DNA from 2 places in the Streptomyces sp. NPDC017676 genome. Region 2 is predicted to be linked to the other one. Evidence: riboswitches for the same ligand, from Rfam matches in the RefSeq annotation. Region 2 holds a riboswitch; the other holds the start of a gene.
The links. Region 2 has a riboswitch for S-adenosylmethionine ahead of thrC (threonine synthase). Riboswitches for the same ligand answer to the same signal wherever they lie in the genome.
Positions count from the first base shown of each region.

Region 1: it holds a riboswitch for S-adenosylmethionine, as region 2 does, so the genes downstream of both, ACH4LD_RS21120 (DUF3293 domain-containing protein) here and thrC (threonine synthase) in region 2, are expected to answer to the same signal.

Region 1 is NZ_JBIRJA010000009.1:153,132-157,355, forward strand. It holds gene ACH4LD_RS21115 (DUF2252 domain-containing protein) at 1-1,267, opposite strand, end outside; gene ACH4LD_RS21120 (DUF3293 domain-containing protein) at 1,306-1,815, opposite strand; SAM riboswitch class IV at 1,861-1,976, opposite strand; gene ACH4LD_RS21125 (FG-GAP-like repeat-containing protein) at 2,217-4,224, opposite strand, start outside.
Region 2 is NZ_JBIRJA010000003.1:376,570-380,793, reverse strand. It holds gene ACH4LD_RS09325 (trehalose-6-phosphate synthase) at 1-584, opposite strand, end outside; gene ACH4LD_RS09320 (glucosyl-3-phosphoglycerate synthase) at 659-1,603, opposite strand; SAM riboswitch class I at 1,735-1,874, shown strand; gene thrC (threonine synthase) at 1,892-3,175, shown strand; gene ACH4LD_RS09310 (MoaD/ThiS family protein) at 3,324-3,599, shown strand; gene ACH4LD_RS09305 (cold-shock protein) at 4,049-4,224, shown strand, end outside.

The sequences.
Region 1 (4,224 bases), on a different contig from region 2:
GGTCGGCGGCGAGGGCGGCCGGGTCGACGCTGCCCTTGCGGTTGCGGAACTGCCGCACCTGGTACGGGCGCCCCTCGACAGTGGTCCAGCCCAGCAGGGTGTCGCTGACGACCTGCATCCGCTTCTGCCCGAGGACCACGCGGCGCCCCTCGTGGGGCACAGCGGGCGTCTCGAAGCCGGCCGTGACCAGGTGCGGGACGAGCGCGGAGGGACGGGCCTCCTTCACCTGGAGGACCAGGGGCTCGCCACGGTGGTCGAGGAGCAGGACGACGTAGGACCGGGTGCCGACGCTGCCGGTGCCGACCACCCGGAAGGCGACGTCGTGCACGGCGTGCCGGGCGAGCAGCGGGTGGCGGTCCTCACCGAGGGTGTCGACGTACGACTCCAGGGAGGCGGCTACCGCGGCGGCCTCCGCGTCCGGGATGCGGCGCAGCACCGGCGGCGCGGGCACGAACCGGCGTCCGCCGTCCGGCACCGACTCGGTCGACTTCGCGGCGAACCGGCCGCTGGTGTTGGCCCGGGCCTTCTCCGAGACCCGCTGGAGCGTGCCGAGCAGATCGTGGGCGTCGGTGTGGGAGACCAGTTCCTCGTCCGCGATGGCGTTCCAGGCGTCGAGCACGGGCAGCTTGGCGAGCAGCCGCATGGTGCGGCGGTAGGCGCCGGCCGCGTCCTGGGCCGCGGCACGGCAGGTGTCCTCGTCGGCGCCCGCCTCGCGGCCGGCGAGCACCAGTGAGGCCGCGAGCCGCTTGAGGTCCCACTCCCAGGGTCCGTGCACGGTCTCGTCGAAGTCGTTCAGGTCGATGACGAGGTCGCCGCGGGCGTCGCCGTACAGCCCGAAGTTGGCCGCGTGCGCGTCACCGCAGATCTGGGTGCCGATCCTGGTGGTGGGGGTGCGCGCGAGGTCGTACGCCATGAGTCCGGCGGAGCCGCGCAGGAAGGCGAAGGGGGTGGCCGCCATCCGGCCCACGCGCAGCGGGGTCAGTTCGGCGATCCGGCCGGCGTTGGACTCCGCCACCGCGCTCACCGCGTCGGGACGGGCGGCGTCCAGGTCCAGTGTGCGGTGGGCGGAGCGCGGCACGCCCGCCCGCAGCGCCTTGCCCTCCTGCTTCGGCGAACCCTGCGGCGGCCATGCGGCGAACCCGCGCACCCGGGGCAGGCGGCGCGCGCCCCGGTCCGCCGCGTCCGTCACTTCCACATCGGTTCCGGTCACCGCGACCGCCTCCCCCGCACGGCCCGCCCACCTGCGAACAGGCGACGGTACGAACATCAACTCGGGGAGACGGTACAACCGGTGGCCGAAAATCGTCAGACCCTGTGGAGAACTCCCCGGGGCGCAGCCCCCGAAGACCGTTCTGCGAGCCTCCACCCGAGGGTCAGCGCCTCCTCGGCGCCGAAGCAGGTGAGCAGCCGCCATGCCGACGCCGACCAGGCGAACACCGCGTCCTGCCCGAACTCCCGGCCCAGCGCGCGCGCTTCGTCGTCACTCAGGCCGACGACCGCCGCGCTCTCCTCGGTGTGCCGGCCTTCCGGGTCACCGCCGACAGCGGGCCACCACACGAGCCCCCGCCGGCGCAGCAGGCCGAGCAGTTCCCGATGCGCGCGGTGGTTGTGCTGTGCCGAGGCGCGGGTGCCCCGGGGGTTGTGGGCCGTGATCACGTGGAGGGTCTCCCCGTGCGGAACGGGGAACCGGCCGGCCGCCACTCCGGACGGTGCAGGGGTGACGCGGACCGGTCCTCCGGGCAACTCCACGTCCACGACGGCCTGCTGGTAGAGACCCCACTGGGGCGTTCGCGTGATCGGGATGCCTGCGGTCATGGGGGTCTCCGTTCGAGAGGGACCCCCTTACCCGCCGGGCAGGGAGATCCGCGCTTACCCCCACGGGACCGTGGGGGCCCGGTCTTCCCTGGAGGGCACCTTGCGCGGTGAGCGAGGTTGCCAGCCGACGCTCGTCCAGGGGCGCGATCGGCTTCGTGACCGAGGCGGATCCTGACACAGGGGCCGGCGGGAAGTCCAGCTTCCGGAAGGCGAGGGCACCTCCCCGCCTGCGCCTCCCCGCCTCCTCGTGAAGGACCGGCCACGAACCCGCCGTTCGGATCCGTGGCCGGCCGCCCGCTCCGGACGGCCCGTCGCTTCGGACGACCCATCGCTCCAGACGGCCCGTCGCTGCCGTCACATCCGCGTCACATCTGCCGTCACGTGCGCCGTGACATGCGCCGTCACATGACGGCCTTGTACCCCTTCCACCCCGTGGCGATCTTCACGCGGCCCCCGAACGAGCCCTTGCCGTTGCCGTTGTAGCGCCAGACGGTGCCCGCGGTGTCACGGGCCACGAGGTCCGCGCGGCCGTCGCCGGTGAAGTCGCCCGTGCCGACGACCGCGTTGTAGGAGGCGCCCCAGTCCGCGAACACCTTGACGCGGGCCTTGAGGCCGCCCGTGCTCGTGGTGTTGGCGTCGTACCGCCACAGCTCGTTGGACTTGTCCTGGACGAGGAGGTCGCCGCGGCCGTCGCCGTTGAGGTCACCGGCGCCGACGATCTTCTTGTAGCCGGTCCAGTGGGAGGCGATCTTCGTGCGGGCGGACAGCTTGCCGTTCGCCGCGCCCTTGAAGAGGTAGACGTCTCCGGTCGAGGACTGGCGGCCGATCAGGTCGGGCCGGCCGTCGCCGTTGACGTCGCCGGGAGAGGTCAGGACGTCGTACGCGTTCCAGCCGGAGGTGCCGAGCGAGGTGTACGGCGTGGTGGGCGTCGGGGCCTTGCCACAGGCCGGGCGGTAGGCCCGCAGGGCGCCGCCGGTGCGGACCAGCACGTCGTTGCAGTGGTCGCCGTTCAGGTCGCCGAACGGCACGAACCGGGCGGTGGCCGGCCAGCCGGAGCCGGAGACCGTGCCGCCCAGGGTTCCCGTGCCGGTGCCGCGCCGGACGGTGAGGGTGCCGGAGGAGCTGAGGGTGAGGACGTCACCGACCCCGTCGTTGCCGGCGTAGTCGCGCGGTGCCGCCGTTCCCGCTGTCACCTTGACGTCTCCGGAGAGAGTGAGCGCGGCGCCCTGGCCGTCGGCGGGCCGGGCGGTGAGGCTCCAGGTGTAGGCGCCGTTGGTGACCAGGCGGCCCGCGGTGTCCCTGCCGTCCCAGGCGGCCGTCAGCAGGCCCCGGGCCGTGCCGCCGGAGAGCGTACGGACGGTGGCGCCGGACGCCTTCCGGCGGACGGTCACCTTCCAGTCGGCGGCGGGCTTGGACAGCCACCAGGTGCCGGACCAGTTCGCGGAGCCCGCGGTGACCGTGGCGTCGACGGACGTGAGCGGGGACGCCGGGACGCCGGCCGGTACGACGTGCACGCGCTGGTCCCGGTCGGCGTAGGCGACGCCGCCGCCGAAGCGGTCCACGGTCCAACTGGTCCCGGCCCCGGTGTTCTCCTGGCCGAGGTCGGTCCAGTCGGCCAGCTCACGGCTCGGCAGGTCGGTGTGACTGCCGCCGGACGGCAGCCCGTTGTGCAGGTCGAGCAGCCTCAGCCCGCTGTCCGACTGGGTGCCGGGAACCCGCTCGACCAGGTATCCGTCCCCGAGCAGGACCCGGCCGTCCGGGGCCGTGGAGGTGCGCTTGGTCGTCCGGTCGTACAGGCCCGCGCCGTGCGGGTCGCCCCAGCTGTCCCGGCAGACCCAGTAGACGAAGCGGCCCACGGCCTGGAGGTCGGACGGGGTGCAGCCGTTGCGGGTGGTGAAGGACTCGACGGCGGTCCCCGCGGGGAGCCGGGTGGCCGTGACCTTCCCGCCGCTCGCCGCGCCGCTCCACAGGGTGTTCCCCCACACGGCCGCGGCGACCCGGTCGCGCTTGAGCAGGACCTTGCCGGCCCCGGCGGTGGCGAACTCACCGATGTACTGCTTGCCGGAGGAGGCGCCCTCGACGAGGGCGTACCGCCCGGAGAGGTCCGTGAGCTCCGGGGAGTCGTCGCCGGTGTCGAGGGTCGGGCCCCAGTCGGCGGCGCCGTTGGTGCGGAGCATGGTCAGTCCGGACTCGGTGGCGTCGCGGCGGCCGTGCCGGCCGGTGCCGTCGGCGAACATCCGGATGCAGCGGGGCGTGGTCTCGTCACAGAACCCGTCCCAGCCGCTGACCAGGCCGTCCACGGTGGTCCGTGCGGGGCTCGGGGTGCCGCTCGTGGTGAGCCAGGTGCTGCGGTAGGCGCCGAGGATCGTGTGCGGCTGGTAGAGCGTGCTGTTGTCGGCCGTGGTGAGG
Region 2 (4,224 bases):
CGGAAGTAGTCCGGCGGCGCCCACGGGGTGTGCGAGAAGTGGCCGATGCGCAGGTCGGGCCGGAGCTGCCGGAGCATCCGCGGGGCCAGGGCCAGGTGGTAGTCCTGGATCAGCACGGCCGCGCCCTCGGCCGCCTCCTCGGCCAGCGCCTCGGCGAACGCCCGGTTGTAGGCCTCGTACGACGCCCACTGCCGCCGGAAGCCGGCGTCGAAGACCGGCTCCAGCGGCGTCTGGTACAGCATGTGGTGGACGAACCAGAGCACCGAGTTGGCGATGCCGTTGTACGCCTCGGCGTGCACGGTCGCGTCGATGTCGAGCATCCGCACCCGCTGCCCGCCGGTCTCCTCGGCCGGCAGCAGCCCGCCGTCCGCGCGCCGGACGGCCGCCCGGTCGCCGTCGCCGAGCGCCGCGCACACCCACACCGAGTCCGCGTCGGATCCGATGGCGGACAGTCCCGAGACCAGCCCGCCGCCGCCCCGTCGGGCCTGCAGCGAGCCGTCCTCGCCCACCTGGTAGGAGACCGGGCCGCGGTTCGACGCGACCAGCACCTGAGCCTTTTGCGCAGCATCGAGCGTGGAAGCCATACGCCTCAACCTAGCCCGGCCCCCAACCGCTCAAACGTACGGCCCGCCCGGCGGGCCGACCGTATACGGCCCGTTCACGCCACCTTCCGTTCGGCGTACTCCGCGATCTCCACCATGGGCGGCCGCTCCTCGGTGTCCACCGAGTAGGTGCGCGGCTCGAACCCTTCCTCGCCCCGCTCGAACTGGGTCAGCGCGGGCCGGATCAGATGGCCGCGGGCCAGCCGGAGCTGGGCGGTGCGGTAGATCGCGGCGGCCATCCGGCCCAGCGCCTGCCCGTCCTGGTGCCGGTGCCTGCGCACGCCCACGTCGACCTGGGCCAGCGCGTCCAGGCCCACCAGGTGCAGCGCGTCCACCAGCATGCCCAGCTCCACGCCGTAGCCGACCGGGAACGGCAGCTGCTGCAGCAGCGTGCGGCGCGCCGCGTACTCGCCGCCCAGCGGCTGCACGAACCCGGCGAGCTGCGGCCAGTGCATGTTCAGCAGCGGGCGGGCCATGAGTTCGGTGACCCGGCCGCCCTGCCCGGCACTGCCGCCGAGCGGGCGGTCGTACATCGCCTTGACCAGGTCGATGTCCGGGTCGGTGAGCAGCGGGCCGACGATCCCGGAGACGAAGTCGGAGGAGAACTCCCTGAGGTCCGCGTCGATGAAGCAGACGATGTCCCCGCCGGTCACCAGCAGCGACCGCCACAGCACCTCGCCCTTGCCGGGGACGGCCGGGATGCGCGGCAGGATGGCGTCGCGGTGGACGACCCGGGCGCCGGCGCGCGCGGCGATCTCGGAGGTGCGGTCGGTGGAGCCCGAGTCGACGACCACGATCTCGTCGACGAGCGGCACCTGTTCCACGAGGTCGTGCCGGATGACCGCGACGATGTCGCCGACGGTCTCCTCCTCGTTGAGCGCGGGCAGGACGACGCTGATGGTCTGGCCCGTGCGCTGCTTGGCGGCGAGGATCTGGTGCAGCGGTCGGTCGGCCACGGACCAGGACCGGGTGGTCAGCCAGCGCTCGACTTCTTCCAGCACAGTCTGTGGCTCCTCACTCGTGTCTCGCGGTTCGGACGACTATCTCAACTGTCCCGGCCGTCGGTTACAGTCTTGAACAACGCCGATGACCATCGCATGTCGGGGGTCGGGTGCGTTCCACAACCGCATACCGCTCATCCAGAGGGGCAGAGGGACACGGCCCGGTGAAGCCCCGGCAACCCCCCTGACCGGACTCGTTCGCGCGAGGCTCACGGCCAGGGAAGGTGCCAATTCCGTCTCACGGCGAGATGCGTCGTGGGGAAGATGAGGAGAAAGGGCCTCGCCTCCATGGCTGTGCAGACAGTTGCCACCACCAGCGAATCCACCGTCGACCTCGGCCCGGCCGCGGCCCTGAGCTGTCGCGAGTGCGGCCACCGGGTGCCGCTCGGCCCGGTCTTCGCCTGCGAGGAGTGCTTCGGCCCGCTGGAGATCGCCTACGACTTCTCCGGCTACGACACCGAGGAACTGCGCCGCCGCATCGAGGCGGGTCCCGCGAACATCTGGCGCTACGCGCCCCTGCTGCCGGTCCCGGCGGACGTCGCCGGCAAGCCGAACATCAATCCCGGCTGGACCAAGCTCGTCAAGGCCGACAACCTGGCCCGCGAGCTGGGCGTGACCGGCGGTCTGTACGTGAAGGACGACTCCGGCAACCCGACCCACTCCTTCAAGGACCGGGTCGTGGCCCAGGCCCTGGAGGCCGCCCGCGCCTTCGGCTTCACCACGCTGTCCTGCTCCTCCACCGGCAACCTGGCCGGTGCCGTCGGCGCCGCCGCCGCCCGCGCCGGCTTCCGCTCCTGCGTGTTCATCCCGCACGACCTGGAGCAGGGCAAGATCGTCATGGCCGCGGTCTACGGCGGTGAACTCGTCGGCATCGAGGGCAACTACGACGACGTGAACCGCTTCTGCTCCGAGCTGATCGGCGACCCGGCCGGCGAGGGCTGGGGCTTCGTCAACGTCAACCTGCGGCCGTACTACGCGGAGGGCTCCAAGACCCTGGCGTACGAGATCTGCGAGCAGCTCGGCTGGCGGCTGCCGGACCAGATCGTGGTCCCCATCGCCTCCGGCTCCCAGCTCACGAAGATCGACAAGGGGCTCCAGGAGCTGATCAAGCTCGGTCTGGTCGAGGACAGGCCGTACAAGATCTTCGGCGCGCAGGCCGAGGGCTGCTCCCCGGTCTCCACCGCCTTCAAGGCCGGCCACGACGTCGTACGGCCCCAGAAGCCGAACACCATCGCCAAGTCCCTGGCCATCGGCAACCCGGCCGACGGGCCGTACGTCCTGGACATCGCGCGCCGCACCGGCGGTGCCGTGGAGGACGTGACGGACGAGCAGGTCGTGGACGCGATCAAGCTGCTCGCGCGGACCGAGGGCATCTTCGCGGAGACCGCCGGCGGCGTGACCGTCGGCGTCACCCGCAAGCTGCTGGAGGCGGGCGTGCTGGACCCGGCGAAGACCACGGTCGTCCTCAACACCGGCGACGGCCTGAAGACCCTGGACGCGGTGGCCGGGACCGGCCTCACCGCCACCATCCGCCCGACCCTGGACTCCTTCCGAGAGGCCGGCCTGGCATGACAGGCGTCCCGCGGGGAGGCCGGACGCGGCCCGCGCGCCGGCCGGGGCCGGTCGCGCCCACGCGGCGGCACCCGCACCCGCCCCACGGCCCCGCGCCCTTTCGGCGCCGCCCCGCCGTATCCGTGAACCCGACCGGAGGTCCCACCGCATGAGCGTGACCGTTCGCATCCCCACCATCCTGCGCACCTACACCGGCGGGCAGGCCGAGGTCGCCGCCGAGGGCACGACGCTCGGCGAGGTCATCGCCGACCTGGAGAAGAACCACACGGGCATCGCCGCGCGCGTGCTGGACGACCAGGGCAAGCTGCGCCGGTTCGTCAACGTGTACGTCAACGACGACGACGTCCGTTTCGAGCAGGGCCTGGACACCGCGACCCCCGACGGGGCCGGCGTCTCGATCATCCCGGCGGTCGCCGGCGGCTGAGCCGCGGACCGGCGCGCTCATTACCTTCGGTAACCGCGGTTACCGGCTGTTCGTCCGATTGCCCCCTCCGTGAGAGAAACGGAGGGGGCAATTCTGTGTGATTGAGCGCGGTAGAGTTGGGGAACACAGCCCCGGCCTCCGGGTCGGGGGCCCTGGATTTCATGCCGCCCGCCCGACAAGAAGTAGCCAAAGTGTGCGGGTTGTCTGCGGCTTTTGTGGCTTTTGTGGAGCCCGACTTGCCCTGAATTCGTATGAATTCTCACCAGATTCCGGACCGTTCGCGTCCAGAATTCTCGTCCGATTGACCTGTTGCAGACGGCAGTTGGACAGATACATTCAGCCGCGGTCGACGCGTTCCGGCGCACGCCCCCGACCAGTTGGGGGGTGAGGTCTGACCCGGGTCCGCGAAGTGTGGATCTGTGCAAGGGCCAGTAATAGGGGAGTTAGGCATGGCTCAGGGCACCGTCAAGTGGTTCAACGCGGAGAAGGGGTACGGCTTCATCGCGGTCGACGGTGGTGCGGACGTCTTCGTCCACTACAGCGCGATTCAGATGGACGGCTACCGCACCCTGGAAGAGGGCCAGCGGGTCGAGTTCGAGATCTCGCAGGGCCAGAAGGGTCCGCA